DNA from 3 places in the Streptomyces sp. C genome. Region 1 is predicted to be linked to each of the others. Evidence: predicted binding sites of a transcription regulator. Region 1 holds the regulator's gene; each other region holds the start of a gene.
The links. The regulator HrcA, encoded in region 1, represses chaperone genes, less so after heat shock. The targets are predictions, from matches to a motif close to TTNGCACTCNGNNNNNCNGAGTGCNAA.

Region 1 (7,592 bases):
GTGTGGAGCGGATCCTGCTGGAGCTCCGCCTGGTCGACGGCGTCCTGCTGTCCCTGCTGGCCCCGGCGGGCCTGGCGGCCTCCCGCCGCGCCCTGGCCGACGGCCTGCTGGATCCGGCCCCGTACGAGGCCGGCCGCGCCGTCCTGACCCTACGCGGGCGGCTGCTGGCGGACGCGGTGGTGCGGGACCTGGTGGACTGATCCCCCGCCCGGGTGAATCCCTCCGTAACCGGGCTCACGCTGCCTACGCTGTTCGTAGGCTGCCGCCGACAGTACGCGGCGGATGTGGAGGACCACGGAGATGACCGCTGTGGACGAGCACGGAATGGCCAAATTCTTCGAGGGGTTCGAGCCTCCCGAGGGCATTAAGGCTGAGCTCCTCCGGGGGGAAATCGTGATGATGGCCGGTCCCGATCTGGTGCACAACCTGATCGTGGAAGACGTGCAGGACCAGATTCCGCGCAAGCGGTGGGTACGGCTCCAGACCCAGGACGTCGACATCGTCGACGAGGCGAGCGAGCCCGTGCCCGACCTGGTGGTCCTGGATCGCCAGGCCAACCCGGGGTCGGGGCGGCTCCTGCCGTCGCAACTGATCACGTTGGTGGTGGAGGTCGTCTCCAAGACCAGCGTCGACAGGGACTACGTGACCAAGCGGTCGATCTACGCCGCAGGGAGGGTGCCCGCTTATCTGGTCATCGACCCGATCGCTGCGCAATGCGTCCTGCTGACCAGCCCGGTCGGCAAGGGGGACGATGCCGACTACCGATCGCAAAGGCTGTCCAAGTTCGGCGAGTCAGTGCCGCTGGAGCTGCTCGGTATCGAGCTGGACACGAGTGACTTCGGCACCTTCCAGGGCGTCAGGCCTCACCGCTACCCGTGACGAAGTCGATCAGTTCCTCCACCCGCCCCAGCAGCGTCGGCTCCAGGTCCCGGTAGGACGTCACACGGGACAGGATGTGCTGCCAGGCGGCCCCGGTGTTCTCCGGCCAGCCCAGCGCTCGGCAGACGCCCGTCTTCCAGTCCTGCCCCCGCGGCACCTCCGGCCAGGCCCGGATGCCCAGCGCCGACGGCTTCACCGCCTGCCAGACGTCCACGTACGGGTGGCCCACCACCAGCACGTCCGGGCCCGTCACCGAGGCCGCGATCCGGGACTCCTTCGAGCCCGGTACGAGGTGGTCGACCAGGACGCCCAGGCGGGCGTCCGGGCCGGGGGAGAAGTCGGCCACCACCGCCGCCAGGTCGTCCACGCCCTCCAGGTACTCCACCACCACGCCCTCGATGCGCAGGTCGTCGCCCCAGACCCGCTCGACCAGCTCGGCGTCGTGCCGCCCCTCCACGTAGATCCGCCCCGCCCGCGCCACCCGCGCCCGCGCCCCCGGGACGGCGATCGACCCCGAAGCCGTACGGGCCGGCGCGGCGGGCCCCCGTGAGGGGCGGGTCAGGGTCACCACCGCGCCGTCCAGCAGGAAGCCGCTCGGCTCCAGCGGGAACACCCGGCGCTTGCCGAAGCGGTCCTCCAGGGTCACCGTGCCCGCCTCGCAGGCCACCACCGCGCCGCAGAAGTCCGTACCCGCCACCTCGACCACCAGGTCCGGGTCCGCCGGCACCTCCGGCACGGGCTTGGAGCGCTTCCACTGCGGGGTCAGGTCGGGGGAGTACTCACGCATCCGGCCGACACTAGGAGAGCCGGCGCCCTCAGGCCCCCGACACGCCGAACCTGGCCGCCAGTGTGTCGCGTTGCGCACGCACGAACTCCGCGTCCACCAGCGCTCCGTGACCCGGCACGTACACCGCGTCGTCGCCTCCCAGCGACAGCAGCCGGTCCAGGGCGGCCGGCCACTGGCCCGGCACCGCGTCCGAGCCCGCCTGGGGCTCGCCCGACTCCTCGACCAGGTCCCCGCAGAACACCGCCTCCCGCTCGCCCGGCACGAAGACGGCCAGGTCGTGCTCGGAGTGCGCGGGCCCCACGTTCGCCAGCAGCACCTGCACCCCGCCCAGCTCCAGCGTCCACTCGCCCGACACCAGGTGCCGGGGCGCCTGGAGCAGGTCCGCCGCCTCCGCGGCCTCCTCCTCCGCCAGGCCCTGGAGGACCGCGCTCATCCGCACCTCCTCCCGGCCCGTCGGCGCCGACAGCAGCCGCTCCAGGCCGACCGCCCCGAAGAACTCGGCGCCCGCGAAGGCAGCCCCGCCCAGCACGTGGTCGAAATGTCCGTGGGTGAATGCGATATGGGTCACGCGCCGGCCCGTCAGCCGCTCCGCCTCGGCCCGCACCTGCGCGCCCTCGCGCACGGACGATCCCGGGTCGATCAGCAGCATCGACTCGTCCCCCACCACCAGTCCCACGGTGCAGTCCCACACCGGCAGCCGTCGCCGGCCGACCCGTCCGGTGACCCTTTCCCAGCCCGCCTCTTCCCAACGTACGTCCATGCGGTGACGCTACCCTGGCAGGCCGCCCTTGCCTGTGGCGTACTACCCGGCCGTACACTGACCGGGGGATCTCTGGCACTCACACGCGCAGAGTGCCAACGAGCCAGGACCGGCCCCGACGGCCAGACCGACGACCGACCGCATCCGGAGGTGTGCGCGATGCTCAGCGAACGCAGACTCGAGGTGCTGCGCGCCATCGTCCAGGACTACGTCGGGACGGAGGAGCCCGTCGGCTCCAAGGCCCTCACCGAGCGGCACAGGCTGGGCGTCTCGCCCGCCACCGTGCGCAACGACATGGCCGTGCTGGAGGAGGAGGGCTACATCGCCCAGCCCCACACCAGCGCCGGCCGGATCCCCACGGACAAGGGCTACCGCCTCTTCGTCGACAAGCTGGCCGGCGTCAAGCCGCTGTCGACGCCCGAGCGCCGGGCCATCCAGAACTTCCTCGACGGCGCCGTCGACCTCGACGACGTGGTCGGCCGCACGGTACGGCTGCTCGCGCAGCTCACCCGGCAGGTCGCCGTCGTCCAGTACCCGTCGCTGACCCGCTCCACCGTGCGGCACGTCGAGCTGCTGTCGCTGGCCCCCGCCCGGCTGATGCTCGTACTCATCACCGACACCGGCCGCGTCGAGCAGCGCCTCGTCGACACCCAGACCCCCTTCGGCGAGAACTCCCTCGCCGACCTGCGGGCGCGTCTGAACAGCAGGGTCGTCGGCCGCCGCTTCACGGACGTGCCGCAGCTGGTGCAGGACCTTCCGGAGTCGTTCGAGATCGACGACCGGGCGACCGTCAAGGCCGTCCTCGCGACCCTTCTCGAAACGCTGGCCGAGGAGGCGGAGGAGCGGCTGATGATCGGCGGCACCGCCAACCTCACCCGCTTCGGACATGACTTTCCCTTGACCATCAGGCCCGTGCTCGAAGCGCTGGAGGAGCACGTCGTGCTCCTGAAGCTGCTGGGTGAGGCCGGTGAGTCGGGAATGGCCGTACGGATCGGTCACGAGAACGCCTACGAGGGGCTCAACTCCACGTCGGTCGTGTCCGTCGGCTACGGTTCGGGCGGCGAAGCAGTCGCCAAACTCGGCGTGGTCGGACCGACCCGCATGGACTACCCCGGAACGATGGGAGCGGTACGCGCAGTGGCACGTTACGTCGGACAGATCCTGGCGGAGTCGTAAGTGGCCACGGACTACTACGCCGTCCTCGGCGTGCGCCGCGACGCATCGCAGGACGAGATCAAGAAGGCCTTCCGCCGCCTCGCGCGTGAACTCCACCCGGACGTGAACCCGGACCCGAAGACGCAGGAGCGCTTCAAGGAGATCAACGCGGCCTACGAGGTCCTCTCGGACCCGCAGAAGAAGCAGGTCTACGACCTCGGCGGCGACCCGCTGTCCTCCTCGGGCGGCGGTGGCGGCGCGGGCGGCTTCGGAGCGGGCGGCTTCGGCAACTTCTCCGACATCATGGACGCCTTCTTCGGCCAGGCCTCGCAGCGCGGCCCGCGCTCGCGGACCCGCCGCGGCCAGGACGCCATGATCCGCCTGGACCTGGAACTGGACGAGGCCGCCTTCGGCACGACCAAGGACATCCAGGTCGACACCGCCGTCGTCTGCGGCACCTGCTCCGGCGAGGGCGCCGCCCCCGGCACCTCGGCGCAGACCTGTGACATGTGCCGCGGCCGCGGAGAGGTCTCGCAGGTCACCCGGTCCTTCCTGGGCCAGGTCATGACCTCGCGCCCCTGCCCGCAGTGCCAGGGCTTCGGCACCGTGGTCCCGACCCCGTGCCCCGAGTGCGCGGGCGACGGCCGGGTCCGCTCCCGCCGCAGCCTCACCGTCAAGATCCCCGCCGGTGTCGAGAACGGCACCCGGATCCAGCTCGCGGGCGAGGGCGAGGTCGGCCCCGGCGGCGGCCCCGCCGGCGACCTCTACGTGGAGATCCACGAGCTGCCGCACCCGACCTTCCAGCGGCGCGGGGACGACCTGCACTGCACGGTCACCATCCCCATGACGGCCGCCGCCCTGGGCACCAAGTGCCCGCTGGAGACGCTGGACGGCATGGAGGAGATCGACATCCGGCCCGGCACCCAGTCCGGCCAGGCCATCCCGCTGCACGGGCGGGGCGTCACCCACCTGCGCGGCGGCGGCCGCGGCGACCTGATCGTCCACGTCGAGGTCACCACCCCCGGCAAGCTGGACGCCCAGCAGGAGGAACTGCTGCGCCAGCTCGCGAAGCTGCGCGGCGAGGAGCGGCCGATGGGCCAGTTCGCCCCCGGCCAGCAGGGCCTGTTCAGCCGCCTGAAGGACGCGTTCAACGGCCGCTGAGGCAGCCCCTCGGGCCGCCTGAGGTACGTCGTACGAGCCCGGTCCGGGGAGTCCCGGGCCGGGCTCCGTGCTTCCCGGCGGACCGTCCGGGGCGATTCCCGGACATGCCGGGGAAGCGGACTATGCCAGGCGAATGCGACGGTTCGGCCCGATGGCCGGGACGTGGCACGATGCAGTCCATGTCCTCCGCACCGAACGGTCTCCCCCAGTACCCGATCGTGCAGGGTCCCATGGCGGGCGGCGCCTCCTGCCCGCCGCTCGTCGCCGCCGTGTGCGAGGCCGGCGGCCTCGGCTACCTGGCCGGCGGCTACAAGACCGCCGACGGCATGTACCAGGAGATCAAGCAGACGCGCGGCCTCACCCGGCGGCCCTTCGGCGTGAACCTCTTCATGCCGCAGACCGGGTACGTCGACCCGGCCGCCGTCGAGACCTACCGCGGGCAGCTGGCCGGGGAGGCCGGCTGGTACGAGGTCTCGCTCGCCCCCGAGGACACCGTCGGCAACTGCGACGACGGGTACGAGGCGAAGCTGGCCATCCTGCTGGAGGACCCCGTCCCGGAGGTCTCCTTCACCTTCGGCACGCCCGCGCCCGACGTGCTCGCCCGCCTGCGCGGGGCCGGCACCCGTACCGTCGTCACCGTCACCTCGGTCGAGGAGGCCCGCTCCGCACAGGCGGCGGGCGCCGACGCCGTCTGCGTCCAGGGCATCGAGGCCGGCGGCCACCAGGGCACCCAGCGCGACGACCCGGAGACCGACGGCACGGCCGGCGTCGGACTGCTGGCACTGGTAGCGCAGGTACGGGAGGCCGTGGCCCTGCCCATCACCGCGGCGGGCGGCCTGATGCGCGGCGCGCAGATCGCGGCGGTGCTGGCGGCGGGAGCGGACGCGGCGCAGCTCGGCACGGCCTTCCTGGCCTGCCCGGAGTCGGGCGCGCACCCGCTGCACAAGAAGGCCCTGACCGACCCGATGTTCCCGCACACGGAACTGACCCGGGCCTTCACGGGCCGGCCCGCGCGGGGCCTGGTCAACCGCTTCGTGCGGGAGCACGGGCCGTACGCGCCGGCCGCCTACCCCCAGGTCCACCACATGACCGCGGGGCTGCGCAAGGCGGCCGCGGCGGCCGGTGACCCGCAGGGCATGTCCCTGTGGGCGGGCCAGGGGCACCGGTTGGCGCGGGTGCTGCCGGCCGGGGAGCTGGTGGAGGTGCTGGCGGCCGAACTGGCCGGAGCGCAGGACGCGTTGAACGCATTGCAGATGAGGAGAACGTCATGACGGCCCCCGTGTTCGTGGTCGAAGAGGTTCCGGCGGGGCCGGAGTTCGTGCTGGACGGCCCCGAGGGGCGGCACGCGGTGTCCGTGAAGCGGCTGGGCCCGGGCGAGGACGTGGTCCTCACGGACGGGCGCGGCCGGTGGGCCGAGGGCGTGGTCAAGGCGGCCGAGGGCAAGGACCGGCTGGTGGTCATGGACCTGGAGAGCGTGCTGGAGGAGCCGGAGCCCGACGTCCGGATCACCGTGGTGCAGGCGCTGCCGAAGGGTGACCGGGGTGAGGTGGCGGTCGAGACGATGACGGAGACCGGCGTCGACGCGATCGTGCCGTGGCAGGCCTCGCGGTGCATCACGCAGTGGCGCGGCGACCGGGGGGCGAAGTCGCTGTCCAAGTGGCGTTCCACGGCGCGGGAGTCGGGCAAGCAGTCGCGCCGGGTCCGGTTCCCGGAGGTGGCCGGGGTGATGTCCACGAAGCAGGTGGCCGCGCTGCTGGCGCAGGCCGACCTGGCGGTGGTGCTGCACGAGGACCGCGACACCCCGTCGGAGGCGCTGGCGACGGCGCCGCTGCCGGAGAAGGGGTCGGTGGTGCTGGTGGTCGGCCCCGAGGGCGGGGTCTCGCCGGAGGAACTGGCCGTCTTCGCCGAGGCCGGCGCCCGGCCGTACCGGCTGGGGCGGTCGGTGCTGCGCACGTCGACGGCCGGCACGGCGGCCGCGGCCGTCCTGCTGGCCCGCACGGGGCGCTGGTCGTAGCCCCTGCCCTGGCCGGGCCTTTGCCTTGGCCGGGCCTTTGCCCTGGCCGGGCGGTTGCCGGAGCAGGGTGCTGCCCCGCCGGGCCGGCCTGGGCGCGAGGGTGCCGCTGCGCGGGGCGGTCCCCTGCCCGCCCTTCCTCCGTTCCCCGGGCGCTGCCCGGACCCGCGCCTCAAACGCCGGCGGGGCTATCGGCAGCCCCGCCGGCGTTCGGGTGCGGGGGGCCGGGGGCGGAGTCCCCGGGGAACGGGGGAAGGGCGGGTAGGGGAACCGGGACCGCGCAGCGGAATAGCCCGCACCGCCCGGCCAGGGCACGGGTAGCATGCCCCCCGAGCGATCAACGTCACGGGAGGCGCAGCAATGGCCGGGGAACCGCAGGCGGACTGCCTGTTCTGCAAGATCGTCGCGGGATCCGTCCCGGCGACGCTCGTCCGCGAGACGGAGACCACCGTCGCCTTCCGGGACATCAACCCGCAGGCGCCGACCCACGTGCTCGTCATCCCCAAGGTGCACTACGAGGACGGGGCCGCCCTCGCCGCCGCCGAGCCGGCCATCGCCGCCGACGTGCTCCGCGAGGCCGGGCAGGTCGCCGCCGACGAGAAGGTCGACGGCCACGGCTACCGCATCGTGTTCAACACCGGTGCCGGCGCCGGCCAGACCGTCTTCCACGCCCACGCGCACGTCCTCGGCGGCCGCGGCCTCCAGTGGCCGCCCGGATAAGCCGTGTCCGTACGCGAGTTCGTGGTCCTCGGCACCGCCAGCCAGGTCCCCACCCGGCACCGCAACCACAACGGCTACCTGCTGCGCTGGGACGGCGAGGGCATCCTCTTCGACCCGGG
Region 2 (7,592 bases), 2.1 Mb from region 1:
CGACGACACCCTGCGCCGCGCCTGCCTCACCGGGCGCACCGCCGTGGTGCTCGAGGAGCCGGCCTCCCGGGGAGGCGAGTACGGCGCCCGCACGGGCACCGGTGGGTGAACGCCCCGGCGTCAGACCACTACGCGGTCATCACCGGGCGGCTCGGCCGTCAGGATGGCCAGGAGTCCGGGGAAGCGGGCCTCGATGTCGGCTCGGCGCAGGCCTGCCATCCGGCTGTTGCCGCGGTGGACCTGGTGGATCAGGCCGGCCTCCCGCAGGGTGCGGAAGTGGTGGGTGACCGTCGCCTTCGAGACCGGGAGCGAGAAGGAGGCGCAGGTGCGCGCGGTGCCTTCCGGGGCAACGGCCAGCTCGCGCACCACGCGGCGGCGCAGGGGATCGGCGAGCGCGGACAGCACTCTGCCGAGCTCGATCTCTTCGACGGTCGGGTGACCCTCGTCGTCGGGCATGGTGGCGACCTCCTCCCTTGGGTATGAATTGGATCTTACCTCTGGTGGGTGCTAGCGTCCGGGAGGTACGAACTCAGTCGTACCTAACTGTGGGGGAGAACCTTGATGGACCAGCTCGTCACGCTCGTCGGCGTCGCCCGCTCCAAGCCGGAACGCGCCCAGGAGCTCATGGAGCTCCTGCTCTCCTTCGTCGAGCCCACCCGGCGGGAGCCCGGCTGCCTGGAGTACCACTTCCACGAGGACCGGGAGGAGCCCGGTGTCTTCGTCTTCTACGAGGCGTGGCGCAGCCAGGCCGACCTGGACGCCCACCTGGCGCTCCCGCACCTGCGGGACTTCTGGGAGCGTCGAATGGACTACCTGACCACCGATGTGGAGCTCCGCTTCGTGAACATGCGAAGCCCTTACGGCCACTAGCCCCCTCAGCGCGCCCCCGCCCCCGTCGGCACCACCGGGGTGATGGTCGTTTCCGCCGGGCCCATCGCGTCGGCTTCCCGTTGGCGTTCCGCGCTGTCGCTGATGCGCAGCAGCAGGGCGATCATGATCCAGTTGGCCAGTAGTGACGAGCCGCCCTTCGCCAGGAAGGGGAGGGCCTTGCCGGTCAGGGGGATCAGGCCCGTCACGCCGCCGGCGACCACGAAGACCTGGAGCGCCAGCGCCGCCGCCAGGCCCACCGCCAGCAGCTTGCCGAACGGGTCCCGCGCGGCCAGCGCCATGCGCAGGCCCCGTTGTACGAGCAGGGCGTAGACGATCAGCACGGCCATGACCCCGGCCAGGCCGAGTTCCTCGCCCACCGTCGTCAGGATGAAGTCGCTGCGCCCCGCGAACTTGATCAGCTCCGGGTGTCCCATCCCGAGGCCGGTGCCCGAGACGCCGCCGGTGCCGAAGCTGAACAGCGCCTGGGCGGACTGCTCCGAGTCGAGGCCCTTCGGGGGGTTCGGCGAGTAGACGGCCAGGGGGTTCAGCCAGGCGGCGACGCGGCCCTTGACGTGGGGTTCCGTCGAGCCGACGACGAACGCGCCCACGGCCGCCATCAGCAGGCCGCACACGATCCAGCTGGTGCGCTCGGTGGCCACGTACAGCATCACCACGAAGACGCCGAAGAAGATCAGCGACGTACCGAGGTCGCGCTCGAAGACGAGCACGAGCAGCGAGATGATCCACACGGTGATGATCGGCCCGAGCTGCCGCATCGGCGGCAGCCGCATGCCCAGGAACTTCCGCCCCGTCAGGGCCAGGGAGTCGCGGTGGATGACCAGGTAGCCCGCGAAGAAGATCGCGATCATGATCTTCACGAACTCGCCGGGCTGGAGCGAGAAGCCGAACAGGATGATCCAGCGCTTGGCGCCGTACGTGTCCGCGCCGAAGAACGCCGGCGCGATCAGCAGCACGAGCGCGACGGCCATCGTGATGTAGATGAAGCGCTGGAGCAGCCGGTGGTCGCGCAGCAGCGCCACCACCAGGAGGCAGGCGGCGACGCCGACCACCGTCCACATCAGCTGGTCGGGCGCGTTGGCCGTGGAGTTCCACCGCTCGATGTACCCCTGGTCGAGCCGGTGGATGAGCACCAGCCCCAGCCCGGTGAGCAGCATCGCGAGCGGGAAGACCAGGGGGTCCGCGTAGGCCGCGAACCGGCGGATGCCCAGGTGCCCCACCAGGGACAGCAGCGTCATGCTGATGACGAAGCTGGTGAGGTGCTGGGGCAGCTCGCCGTTCATGGCCAGCCCGGCGCTGACGTGGCCGAAGACGGCGATGCCGATGACCAGGAGCAGCAGCAGCGCTTCGGTGCGGCGGCGGGCGCCCGCCACCGTTCGGGGCCTCAGTCCACGCACGGGATACCGCCGCCGTCGATCGCGCCCTGCTCCGGCCGGGGCGGCGGAGGGGCGGATGACGGGGGCGATGCGGGGGAAGGTGGGAGGGAGGGAGAAGAAGGGGACGGCGCGGCGTCCGGCGCGCTCGGGGTCGTCGCAGTGGTCGACCGTGGACCGATCTGCTCGGCAATGAGGCGCTTTATCTTCATATCTTCTACGACGTTGATGTCCTCCCCATGGTTCCTTCCGAAGCCCTCGACGGGGAGTGTCGTGAGCCGCGCTCCGGGATCCCCGGACCGCCGTCGGCCACTTATTCGGCCAGGTTCTGCGCGTCTTCGACCACGAGGATGCGCACGCCCCAAGCCCCACATACCGGGCAGCGGCTCCTCGGGCCCCGGGGCGCAGCGGTCCGGTTCCCGGTGGGTCGGGGTTCAGCCGAACGGGGGGTTCGGCGGCTGGAATACGTGGAACCAGCGGACCGTGTTGGCACTCCGCTTGACCGAGTGCTAATCGCCGGAATAGTGTCACACCTGGCACTCGCCCCCGGTGAGTGCCAACACAGCGACAGGCTGGTCCGGCACCCGCGACGACGGATCGACCTGGTCGCCACCTCAGACAGTTAACCCCGGATCTCCGAAGGGGGAGGTCGGATCGTGACGACCGCCAGCTCCAAGGTTGCCATCAAGCCGCTTGAGGACCGCATCGTGGTCCAGCCGCTCGACGCCGAGCAGACCACGGCCTCCGGCCTGGTCATCCCGGACACCGCGAAGGAGAAGCCCCAGGAGGGCGTCGTCCTCGCGGTGGGCCCGGGCCGCTTCGAGGACGGCCAGCGTCTCCCGCTGGACGTCAACGTCGGCGACATCGTGCTGTACAGCAAGTACGGCGGCACCGAAGTGAAGTACAGCGGCGAGGAGTACCTCGTCCTCTCGGCCCGCGACGTGCTCGCGATCGTCGAGAAGTAATTCGCTTCAAGAAGTTTGCTTGAGCTGCGCCCCTGGTCACCCCGCTGATTGCCGGGCGGCGAGGGGCGCGGTTCGTTAAACCCGAGTTTTCGAGAGGGCTGAACCGCTCCCATGGCGAAGATCCTGAAGTTCGACGAGGACGCCCGTCGCGCCCTCGAGCGCGGCGTCAACAAGCTTGCCGACACGGTCAAGGTGACGATCGGCCCCAAGGGCCGCAACGTCGTCATCGACAAGAAGTTCGGCGCCCCCACCATCACCAACGACGGCGTCACCATCGCCCGCGAGGTCGAGCTGGACGACCCGTACGAGAACCTCGGCGCGCAGCTGGTGAAGGAGGTGGCGACCAAGACCAACGACATCGCGGGTGACGGCACCACCACCGCCACCGTGCTGGCCCAGGCGCTCGTCCGCGAGGGTCTGCGCAACGTCGCCGCCGGCGCCTCCCCGGCCGCCCTGAAGAAGGGCATCGACGCCGCGGTCAAGGCCGTGTCCGAGGACCTCCTCGCGACCGCCCGCCCGATCGAGGACAAGTCGGACATCGCCGCCGTGGCCGCGCTCTCCGCGCAGGACGCCCAGGTCGGCGAGCTCATCGCCGAGGCGATGGACAAGGTCGGCAAGGACGGTGTCATCACCGTCGAGGAGTCCAACGCCTTCGGCCTGGAGCTCGAGTTCACCGAGGGCATGGCCTTCGACAAGGGCTACCTCTCCCCGTACATGGTCACCGACCAGGAGCGTATGGAGGCCGTCCTCGACGACCCGTACATCCTGATCAACCAGGGCAAGATCTCCTCCATCCAGGACCTCCTGCCGCTGCTGGAGAAGGTCATCCAGGCGGGTGGCTCCAAGCCGCTGCTGATCATCGCCGAGGACGTCGAGGGCGAGGCCCTCTCCACCCTCGTCGTCAACAAGATCCGCGGCACCTTCAACGCGGTGGCCGTCAAGGCTCCGGGCTTCGGCGACCGCCGCAAGGCGATGCTCCAGGACATGGCCACCCTCACCGGTGCCACCGTCATCGCCGAGGAGGTCGGCCTCAAGCTCGACCAGGCCGGTCTGGACGTCCTCGGTTCCGCGCGCCGCGTGACCATCTCCAAGGACGACACGACCATCGTCGACGGTGGCGGCAACGCCGCTGACGTCGCGGGCCGCGTCAACCAGATCAAGGCCGAGATCGAGTCCACGGACTCCGACTGGGACCGCGAGAAGCTGCAGGAGCGCCTGGCGAAGCTCGCCGGCGGCGTCTGCGTCATCAAGGTGGGCGCCGCCACCGAGGTGGAGCTCAAGGAGAAGAAGCACCGTCTCGAGGACGCCATCTCGGCGACCCGCGCCGCGGTCGAGGAGGGCATCGTCTCCGGCGGTGGCTCCGCGCTCGTCCACGCCGTCAAGGTCCTGGAGGGCAACCTCGGCCTGACCGGCGACGAGGGCACCGGCGTCTCCGTGGTCCGCCGCGCCGCCGTCGAGCCGCTGCGCTGGATCGCCGAGAACGCGGGCCTCGAGGGCTACGTCATCACTGCGAAGGTCTCCGAGCTCGACAAGGGCCAGGGCTTCAACGCCGCCACCGGCGAGTACGGCGACCTGGTCAAGGCCGGCGTCATCGACCCGGTCAAGGTCACCCGCTCCGCCCTGGAGAACGCCGCCTCCATCGCCTCCCTGCTGCTCACGACCGAGACCCTGGTCGTCGAGAAGCCGGCGGAGGAGGAGGCCGAGGCCGGTCACGGCCACGGTCACGGCCACAGCCACTGACGCGACGCGTCCGCGCGCTTCGACGAGAAGGCCCCCGCCCGCCGTTCACACGGTGGGACGGGGGCCTTCCCGTTTTCCGGGGCCGTCCGGGGCCGCCTGAGCGGGCGTCACTCCATCATGCCGAGCTGCCGCATCAGGCCCATGGCGTCGTAGTGCCACCAGCCTTCCTTGATCATGCCGTCCTGGCACCGGAAGACCGTGGTGCCCGTCATCGTGCAGGACTTGCCGGTGGGGGCGACGCCCATGAACTCGCCCTTGTGCGTGCCGGTCCAGGTCCACAGCGTGGTGACGTAGTCGTCCTGCGCCATCTGGGCGTCACGGGTGAAGGAGAAGTCGAAGGCGGCGCGCCACATCTCCACGTCCTCGCGGATCGCGGCATAGCCGTGCTTGTCCTCGGGGTTGGAGATGTCGTGGTCGCGGTAGTCCGGGGCGAAGATCTCCTCGATGACGGACATGTCGCCCTTCATCGCGATGTCGTCGTACATCCGGTTCACCATCAGGGTGTTGAGGTGCTCGTCGCGGACCGTGTCGAGGTTGGTGAACGTCGGCATGCCGTCGCACAGGGCCGTCATCTCGTGGAACATTCGGTCCGTCTCGGGGAGGTTGGAGTTCTTCATGGCCTCCTCGTACGAAGGGAACTCGACGAAGTTCACGTAGTGGTCCGTCTGGTCGCGGTCCTTGCCCACGACGCTGTGGGTGACCGTGCGCTTGCCCTGGCTCTGGGCGACGTACTTGTCCAGCAGGTCGTTCATCGCCTCGGGCTGGTGAGTCCGGTAATCAACCAGTTGTACGAATGTCATAGTGGGCTCCCGTGCTGGATGGGACGTGTCCAGTTTAGGGAGAATTCACCCGTTCAGCCCGGTCTACCGGTGGGTCACTGGGGCCCGTACCTACGGCCCGTGCGGGAGGAGACCCCGCCGAGGAGCCCGCGCGGCGTCAGCTTCACCACGCCCATCAGCGCCTTGTAGCGCGGGTCCGGGATCGACACGGTCTTGCCGCGCGCGAGGTCGGCGAGCGCGGCGGCCACCAGCTTGTCCGCGTCGAGCCACAGCCAGCCGGGGATGTTGTCCGTGCCCATGCCGGCCCGCTCGTGGAACTCGGTCCGCACGAAGCCGGGGCACAGGGCCATCAGGCGGACCCCGGAACCGCCGAGGTCCCGCGCGGCGCCCTGGGTGAACTGCACCACCCAGGCCTTGCTGGCGCCGTAGGTGCCGCGCGGTACGAAGGCGGCGACCGAGGCCACGTTGACCACCCCGCCGCGGCCGCGCGAGCGCATCGACTCCGTCGCCGCCGAGGTCAGTCGCAGCACCGCCTCGACGTGCACCTTCAGCATCGTCAGCTCGTCGGCCATGGAGACTTCCAGGTAGCGGCCCTTGTTGCCGAAGCCCGCGTTGTTGACGAGCAGGTCCACCGGGTGCGTACGGTCGCCGAGGCGGGTCTCGACGGCCTTGATGCCCTCCTCGGTGGAGAGGTCGGCGGCCAGCACCTCGGCCTCGATGCCGTGCCGGTCGTGCAGCTCGGTCGCCTGTTCGGCGAGCCGCTTGGTGTCGCGGGCCACCAGTACGAGGTTGTGGCCCTGGGAGGCCAGCCGCCGGGCGAAGGCGGCGCCGATGCCCGCCGTGGATCCAGTGATCAGCGCAGTCGTCATGTGCGCAAAATAGCCGCCCGTGCCGACCGGCGGGCCGTCGCGGGCACGTGCGTGCGATCCCGTGTTCCCCGGAGCCCGCGGAACACCCCCCCCGCGGGCCGCCCGCGCGGACCCTCCTCCCAAAGCGGCGGCTGGGGATTGGCGCCGCGGTCAAAGCCGGTCTTATGCTCGAAGGGTGATCGAGGCACGCCACCTCCGGATCCTGCGCGCCGTCGCCGGGACCGGTTCCTTCTCCGCCGCCGCCCGCGAGCTCGGCTGCACCCAGCCCGCCGTCTCCCAGCAGATGAAGGCCCTGGAGCAGTCGGCCGGGACCCCGCTGCTGGTGCGCGCCGGCCGCGAGATGCGGCTGACCCAGGCCGGTGAGGCCCTGGTGCGCCACGCCGCCGGGATCCTGGCCGGGCTGACGGCCGCCGAGGAGGAGGTCGCGGCCATCGCGGGGCTGCGGGCGGGCCGGGTCCGGCTCGTCTCCTTCCCCAGCGGGAGCTCCACGCTGGTGCCCACCGCGCTCGCGGCGATGCGCGCCGAGCACCCGGGTACGCGCATCTCCCTGGTCGAGGCGGAGCCCCCGCGGTCGGTGGAGATGCTGCGCGAGGGCGACTGCGACGTGGCGCTGGCCTTCCGCTACGCGGGGGCGTCCGCCGTGGCCGAGTGGGACGACCTGGTGGTCACCCCGCTGCTGACCGACCGGCTCGTCGGTCTGGTGCCCGAGGGGCACCGGCTGGCCGGCGCCGGGCGGGTGGGCATGGCGGAGCTGGCCGACGAGCCCTGGATCGCGGGCTGTCCGCGTTGCCGCCGCCATCTGGTGGAGGTGTGCGAGGGGGCGGGCTTCACCCCGCGGATCGACTTCGCCACCGACGACTACCCCGCCGTGGTCGGGCTGGTCGGGGCGGGGCTGGGGGTGGCGGTGCTGCCGGAGCTGGCGGTGGAGTCCGTACGGGCGAAGGGCGTGAGCGCCCTGGCCGTGGAGCCGGCCGTGGA
Region 3 (7,592 bases), 1.7 Mb from region 1:
CCGATCAGCGCCACGGCGCCATCGTCATGTGGCTGCTGCGCCAGTGCATGCAGCAGCGCCCGGAGCTCGCCCTCTACCCCGAACAGGGGCTGAAGGTGGAGAGCTACCGCACCGGACGGGCCCGCGCGGACGGCGCGCTCGCGCCGTACGACCACTACGCCGCCCAAGAGGGCGAGTGGGCGGATCCCGCCGGGACACTGATGGTCGTGGAGGTCACGTCCTTCGACCCCGACGCCGACCAGCGCGACCGGGACGAGAAACGCGCCGCGTACGCCCAGGCGGACATCCCGGTGTACCTCCTCGTCGACCGGGATCAGGACATGCTCACCGTCCACAGCGACCCCCAGGACGGCATGTACCGGCAGACCGTGTCGTACGCCTACGGGGAAGCGGTCACCCTGCCCGCTCCCGTGCGGATCACGCTGGACACCGAGAAGCTCAAGGACTACGCGAACTGAGCCCCCGGACAACGCCCGAGGGCGGCACCCCCTCCGTCGGGAAGGGGTGCCGCCCTCGTTCGAGAACAGCCGATCAGCCAGGGGCCGATCAGAAGTCCATGTCACCGCCCGGCATGCCGCCCGGAGCGGCGGCGGCCTTCTCCGGCTTGTCGGCGATGACGGCCTCGGTGGTCAGGAAGAGCGCGGCGATGGACGCGGCGTTCTGCAGCGCGGAACGCGTGACCTTCGCCGGGTCGATGATGCCCTCGGCGATCATGTCGACGTACTCGCCGGTGGCGGCGTTCAGACCGTGGCCGACGGCCAGGTTGCGCACCTTCTCCACGACGACGCCGCCCTCGAGACCACCGTTGACGGCGATCTGCTTCAGCGGGGCCTCCAGCGCGAGCTTCACGGCGTTGGCGCCGGTCGCCTCGTCACCGGTGAGCTCCAGCTTCTCGAAGACCGAGGAGGCCTGCAGCAGGGCCACGCCACCGCCGGCGACGATGCCCTCCTCGACGGCCGCCTTCGCGTTGCGGACGGCGTCCTCGATGCGGTGCTTGCGCTCCTTGAGCTCGACCTCGGTCGCGGCACCGGCCTTGATGACGGCCACGCCGCCGGCCAGCTTCGCGAGGCGCTCCTGGAGCTTCTCGCGGTCGTAGTCCGAGTCGGAGTTCTCGATCTCGGCGCGGATCTGGTTGACGCGGCCCTGGACCTGGTCGCTGTCACCGGCACCGTCGACGATGGTGGTCTCGTCCTTGGTGATGACGACCTTGCGGGCGCGGCCGAGCAGGTCGAGACCGGCGTTCTCCAGCTTGAGGCCGACCTCCTCGGAGATGACCGTGCCGCCCGTGAGGATGGCGATGTCGCCGAGCATGGCCTTGCGGCGGTCGCCGAAGCCCGGGGCCTTGACGGCGACGGACTTGAAGGTGCCGCGGATCTTGTTGACGACCAGGGTCGACAGGGCCTCGCCCTCGACGTCCTCGGCGATGATCAGCAGCGGCTTGCCGGACTGCATGACCTTCTCCAGGAGCGGCAGCAGGTCCTTGACCGAGCCGATCTTGGAGTTGACGATCAGGATGTACGGGTCGTCGAGGGACGCCTCCATACGCTCCATGTCGGTGGCGAAGTACGCCGAGATGTAGCCCTTGTCGAAGCGCATGCCCTCGGTGAGCTCCAGCTCCAGACCGAAGGTCTGGGACTCCTCGACGGTGATGACGCCTTCCTTGCCGACCTTGTCCATGGCCTCGGCGATGAGCTCGCCGATCTGGGTGTCGGCGGCGGAGATGGAGGCCGTGGAAGCGATCTGCTCCTTGGTCTCGACGTCCTTGGCCTGGGCCAGCAGGGCGGCGGAGACGGCCTCGACGGCCTTCTCGATACCACGCTTGAGGGCCATCGGGTTGGCGCCGGCGGCGACGTTGCGCAGGCCCTCGCGGACGAGCGCCTGGGCGAGGACGGTCGCGGTGGTCGTACCGTCACCGGCGACGTCGTCCGTCTTCTTGGCGACTTCCTTGACCAGCTCGGCGCCGATCTTCTCGTACGGGTCCTCGAGCTCGATCTCCTTGGCGATGGAGACACCGTCGTTGGTGATCGTGGGCGCGCCCCACTTCTTCTCAAGGACGACGTTGCGACCCTTGGGGCCAAGGGTGACCTTGACGGCGTCGGCGAGCTGGTTCATGCCACGCTCGAGACCGCGCCGGGCCTCCTCGTTGAACGCAATGATCTTGGCCATGTGAAGTGGTCCTCCCGGACAGGGGTGGATTGCTCCGGACCGCGCCCGCGCCCGCGACGGACGGCCTGCGGATCCGGCGGTTCCGTCCCGCCGGACCCTGCGGGCCTCACCGGCCCGGTCCTCGTTTTAGTAGCACTCTCACCTGGAGAGTGCTAACGCCAATGATTAGCACTCGACCCCCACGAGTGCAAGCGGCTTCGGGCAACACGCGGGCGGCGTGGCCGTGACGCGGGGCTGACGCGGGGCGACACGCAGGAGGGGCCCACATCCCTGTCCGGGATGTGGGCCCCTCAAGCATCTGTGCGTGCGTCGGTGGCCGATCGCGTTCGCTCCGACTCAGCCGGCCGGCGCGAGCTTGACCATGTCCGCCTGCGGACCCTTCTGGCCCTGCGAGATCTCGAACTCGACCCGCTGACCCTCTTCAAGGGTGCGGTACCCGTCCATCTGGATGGCGCTGTAGTGGACGAACACATCCGCACCACCGTCGACCGCGATGAAGCCGTAGCCCTTCTCCGCGTTGAACCACTTGACGGTGCCCTGAGCCATGCCTAACTCCCCTATTACTGGCCCTTGCGCGGGACCGCACTTCGCGGTCCCGGGTCAGAACTTGCGCCGGAACGCCTCGACCGCGGCTGAATGTATCCGCACCGGTGCTGTCAGCAACAGGTCAATCCGACGAGAAATCTGGACACACGGAAACCTGAAAATAGGGTGAAAAGCTGGCATATTCCAGGGCAACTCGGGCCAGACAAGCGGCACCAAAGGCCCAAAAGGCACGCTCATGTTGACTCAATGTCAACCATCCGTCGACCCGCTCATATGCGGCGGGCAAGAACAGCGGAGGGGACTGCCCCAACTCTACCGCGCCCAATCAAGCAGAATTGCCCCCTCCGCTTTTAGCGGAGGGGGCAATTCTGATCTGAACGCGTCAGCCGCGGACGGAACCGCGAATCAGCAGCCGCCGGCGACGGCCGGGATGATCGAGACGCCGGCGCCGTCCGGCGTCGCCGCCTGCAGCCCGCCCTCGAAGCGCACGTCGTCGTCGTTGACGTAGACGTTCACGAAGCGGCGCAGCTTGCCCTGGTCGTCCAGGACGCGCGCGGCGATGCCCGGGTGGTTCTTCTCCAGGGACTCGATGACCTCGGCGAGGGTCGCACCCTCGGCCGGGACCTCGGCGGCGCCGCCGGTGTAGGTGCGCAGGATGGTGGGGATGCGGACGTTGACGCTCATGGCGCTACCGCCTTTCCGGATGTGTCAGGTCAGGGGGGAAGGGTCAGGCCAGGCCGGCGGCGCGGAACGCGTCCAGGCTCGGGCGGATGGTGGCGGTCTGGCCGCTGTCCGCGGCCACCGCCTCCAGGGTCTTGAGGCCGTCACCGGTGTTCAGGACCACGGTGGTCAGCGCCGGGTCGAGCTGCCCGTTCTCGATCAGCTTCTTCGTCACGCCGACGGTCACGCCGCCCGCGGTCTCGGCGAAGATGCCCTCGGTGCGCGCCAGGATCTTGATGGCCTCGACGACCTGCTCGTCGTTGACGTCCTCGACGTAGCCGCCGGTGCGCCGCGCGATGTCCAGGACGTACGGGCCGTCCGCCGGGTTGCCGATGGCCAGGGACTTGGCGATGGTGTTCGGCTTCTGCGGGCGCACCACGTCGTGGCCGGCCTTGAAGGCGGTGGACACCGGGGAGCAGCCCTCGGCCTGGGCGCCGAAGATCTTGTAGGGCTTGTCCTCGACGAGACCGAGCTTGACCAGCTCCTGGAGACCCTTGTCGATCTTCGTCAGCTGGGAGCCTGACGCGATCGGGATGACGATCTGGTCGGGCAGCTGCCAGCCGAGCTGCTCGCAGATCTCGTACGCCAGCGTCTTGGAGCCCTCGCCGTAGTAGGGGCGCAGGTTGACGTTGACGAAGCCCCAGCCCTCGCCCAGCGGGTCGCCGATGAGCTCGGAGCAGAAGCGGTTGACGTCGTCGTAGTTGCCCTCGATGCCGACCAGGTCGCCGCCGTAGACACCGGCCATGACGACCTTGCCCTGCTCCAGGTCGTGCGGGATGAACACGCAGGACCGGAAGCCCGCACGGGCGGCCGCGGCGCCGACGGCACCGGCCAGGTTGCCCGTGGAGGAGCAGGACAGGGTGGTGAAGCCGAAGGCGCGGGCGGCCTCGACGGCGATGGCCACGACGCGGTCCTTGAAGGAGTGCGTCGGGTTGCCGGAGTCGTCCTTGACGTAGAGCTTGCCGGTGACGCCCAGCTCCTTGGCCAGGTTCTCGGCGTCCACCAGCTTGGTGAATCCGGGGTTCAGGCTCGGCTTGGAGGCCACGTCCACCGGGACGGGCAGCAGCGGCGCGTAGCGCCAGATGTTGTTCGGACCGGCCTCGATCGCGGCGCGCAGGGCCTCCGGGTCGCCGAGCGGCAGCTCGTAGGCGACTTCCAGGGGGCCGAAGCACTCGACGCAGGCGAAGATGGGGCCGAGCTCGAAGCGGGTACCGCACTCGCGACAGGAAAGTCCGGTGGCGGGTCCGAGGTCGACAGAGGTGGCGACAGTCTGTGCAGCCATGATGGCGAGGCCCTTTCTCCTCATCTTCCCCATGGCGCACTTCGCCATGAGACGGAATTGGCACCTTCCCTAGCCGGGGCCTCGCGCTGGCGAGAACCGACTGGAGGGTTGCCGGGGCTTCAACGGGCCGTGTCCCTCTGCCCCTCTGGATGAGCGGTATGGCACCGGACACACGCGCTCTGCGGCGCGCCGGTGCGTTTGTGCGCGGGACCCCCGGCATGCGGTGGTCTCTCGCGTTGTTCAAGACTGTAACCGAAGGGACGGGCGGTTGAGACAGCCGTCCGAACCGCGAGATGGATCACAATTCGGCCCAAATGAGCCGAGTGCCGCAGAGACCAAGAGAAGCCCGAAACATGCCCAAGGGGTGCTGAGAGTGCTGGATGAGGTGGAGCGCTGGCTGGCAGACCGCTCCTGGTCCGCCGCCGACCGACCGCTCGACCAGCTGCTCGACCGGAAACGGGCGGCCGGGACGACGGTGAGCGTGGTGCTGCCCGCGCTCGACGAGGAAGCCACCGTCGGGGAGATCGTCGAGATCATCCGGCGCGACCTGATCGAGGCCCCGCCCGTCCCCCTGGTGGACGAGCTGGTGGTCGTCGACTCCGGCTCCACCGACCGCACGGCCGAGGTCGCGGCCAAGGCCGGCGCCCGCGTCGTGCACCGCGACTCGATCCTGCCCCGCATCCCGGCCCTGCCCGGCAAGGGCGAGGTGCTGTGGCGCTCCCTGCTGGCCACCACCGGCGACGTCGTCTGCTTCGTCGACGCCGACCTGCGGGACTTCGACTCCGCCTTCGTCTCCGGGATCGTCGGGCCGCTGCTCACCGACCCGCAGGTGCAGTTCGTCAAGGCCATGTACGACCGCCCCCTCGGCGACACGCCGGGGCAGGGCGGCCGCGTCACGGAGCTGGTGGCCCGCCCGCTCCTCAACCTCCACTGGCCCCAGCTGGCCGGCTTCGTCCAGCCGCTGGGCGGCGAGTACGCCGTACGCCGCTCCCTGCTGGAACGTCTCCCCTTCCCCGTCGGGTACGGGGTGGAGCTGGGCCTGCTCGTGGACGCGCTGCACACGGTCGGACTGGACGCGCTGGCCCAGGTGGACGTGGGGGTCCGGCTGCACCGGCACCAGGACGGGCAGGCCCTGGGCCGGATGGCCGCCGCGATCTACCGCACCGCGCAGCTGCGGCTCTCGCGCGGGCACCTCGTCCGGCCGGAGCTGACGCAGTTCGAGCGGGGGCCGGACGGGTTCGTGCCGCGCACGTACGCCGTGGACACGGAGGAGCGGCCGCCGATGGCGGAGATCGAGGAGTACGCGGGTCGGCGCGTGGCGTGACGAACCGGACATTTCCCGGACGTTTGAGCGAGCGGGCCCCGGGCTAGGTTCGCGACATGGCTTCCCCCGTGGCTCCCCAGGTACTCGTCGCCGCCAACCGCGGCCCGCTCTCGTACGCCCTCGACACCGACGGCACCCTCAGCGCCCGCCGCGGCGGCGGCGGCCTCGTCTCCGGCCTGTCCGCGGCACTCTCGGCCCAGCCCGAGGCCCTGTGGATCTGCGCGGCCCTGTCCGACGCCGACCGCGAGGCGGTCCGCCGGGGCGTCGCCGAGCCGGGCGTCCGGATGCTGGACATCGACCCGGCGGTGTACGACGACGCGTACAACGGCATCGCGAACTCCGTGCTCTGGTTCACCCACCACCACCTGTACGACGTCCCCCGCGAGCCCGTCTTCGACGCGGAGTTCCGGCGGCGCTGGGACTCGTACACCGCCTACAACCGGGCCTTCGCCGAAGCCCTGGCCGAGGAGGCCGCCGAGGGCGCCTGCGTCCTCGTCCAGGACTACCACCTCGCCCTGGTCCCGGGGCAGCTGCGGGAACTGCGGCCGGACCTGCGGATCGCGCACTTCACGCACACGCCGTGGGCGTCGCGGGAGTTCCTGGAGATGCTCCCGGACGACATCCGCAGCGAGCTGGTGTGGGGGATGCTGGGGGCGGACCGGCTGGGCTTCCACACCGAGCTCTGGGCGATCAACTTCGTCAGCGGCGCGACCACCGACGACGAGCGCGGTATCGCGGAATCGTCCATCCCCCGGAACAGCGCCCCGGGGGTCCACCACCGCAGGTTGACGGCGGACGGCGGGTACGGCGAGAAGCGGTTCACCACGGTGACCGCCTACCCCCTCGGGGTCGACGGGGACGACCTGCGGGCACTGGCCCACCGGCCGGAGGTCGACGACAAGCTCGCCGCGCTCCGGGCCGAGGTCGGCGACCGCAAGACGATCGTCCGCGTCGACCGCACCGAACTGTCGAAGAACATCCTGCGCGGCCTGCTCGCCTACCGCGAGCTCCTGGCCACGCACCCCGAATGGCGCGGCCGCGTCGTCCACCTGGCCTCCGCCTACCCCTCCCGGCAGGACCTGAAGGTGTACCGGGACTACACCGAGTCGGTGCGCCGACTGGCCGAGGAGATCAACGCGGAGTTCGGCACGGACGACTGGCAGCCGGTCATGGTCTCCGTCCAGGACGACTTCGCCCGCTCCCTGGCGGCGTACCGGCTCGCGGACGTGGCCCTGATCAACCCGGTCCGGGACGGCATGAACCTCGTCGCGAAGGAGATCCCGGTCGTCTCCGAGGCGGGCTGCGCCCTGGTCCTGTCCACCGGGGCGGGAGCGTACGAGGAACTCCGCGCGAACGCCCTGACGGTCAACCCGTACGACGTCACCGCGACGGCCGAAGCCCTCCACGAGGCCCTGACCATGCCGGAAGCGGAACGCGCGGAACGCACGAAGCGCCTGGCGGCATCCGCCACGGCCCTCCCCCCGGCGGCCTGGTTCACAGCCCAGCTGGAGGCCCTGCGGGGGTAGGGGCGGGGCGGTGTTTGCCCACCCGCCT

Region 2: groES (co-chaperone GroES) is a predicted target of HrcA. The motif match lies at 2,748-2,774, and genes of this name have one in related genera.
Region 3: groL (chaperonin GroEL) is a predicted target of HrcA. The motif match lies at 2,332-2,358, and genes of this name have one in related genera.

What each region holds. Positions count from the first base shown of each region.
Region 1 is NZ_GG657750.1:2,595,481-2,603,072, reverse strand. Features, by position in the region: gene hemW (radical SAM family heme chaperone HemW) at 1-200, shown strand, start outside; gene SSNG_RS11535 (Uma2 family endonuclease) at 301-879, shown strand; gene SSNG_RS11530 (DUF3097 domain-containing protein) at 857-1,666, opposite strand; gene SSNG_RS11525 (MBL fold metallo-hydrolase) at 1,695-2,426, opposite strand; gene hrcA (heat-inducible transcriptional repressor HrcA) at 2,586-3,602, shown strand; gene dnaJ (molecular chaperone DnaJ) at 3,603-4,742, shown strand; gene SSNG_RS11510 (nitronate monooxygenase) at 4,922-6,013, shown strand; gene SSNG_RS11505 (16S rRNA (uracil(1498)-N(3))-methyltransferase) at 6,010-6,756, shown strand; gene SSNG_RS11500 (histidine triad nucleotide-binding protein) at 7,114-7,473, shown strand; gene SSNG_RS11495 (ribonuclease Z) at 7,477-7,592, shown strand, end outside.
Region 2 is NZ_GG657750.1:4,693,733-4,701,324, forward strand. Features, by position in the region: gene SSNG_RS21275 (helix-turn-helix transcriptional regulator) at 121-456, opposite strand; gene SSNG_RS21280 (putative quinol monooxygenase) at 562-870, shown strand; gene SSNG_RS21285 (FtsW/RodA/SpoVE family cell cycle protein) at 876-2,285, opposite strand; gene groES (co-chaperone GroES) at 2,918-3,226, shown strand; gene groL (chaperonin GroEL) at 3,338-4,966, shown strand; gene SSNG_RS21300 (ester cyclase) at 5,074-5,766, opposite strand; gene SSNG_RS21305 (SDR family oxidoreductase) at 5,841-6,614, opposite strand; gene SSNG_RS21310 (LysR family transcriptional regulator) at 6,790-7,592, shown strand, end outside.
Region 3 is NZ_GG657750.1:4,288,749-4,296,340, reverse strand. Features, by position in the region: gene SSNG_RS19305 (Uma2 family endonuclease) at 1-458, shown strand, start outside; gene groL (chaperonin GroEL) at 547-2,166, opposite strand; gene SSNG_RS19295 (cold-shock protein) at 2,503-2,712, opposite strand; gene SSNG_RS19290 (MoaD/ThiS family protein) at 3,118-3,396, opposite strand; gene thrC (threonine synthase) at 3,440-4,714, opposite strand; SAM riboswitch class I at 4,732-4,870, opposite strand; gene SSNG_RS19280 (glucosyl-3-phosphoglycerate synthase) at 5,088-6,038, shown strand; gene SSNG_RS19275 (trehalose-6-phosphate synthase) at 6,095-7,564, shown strand.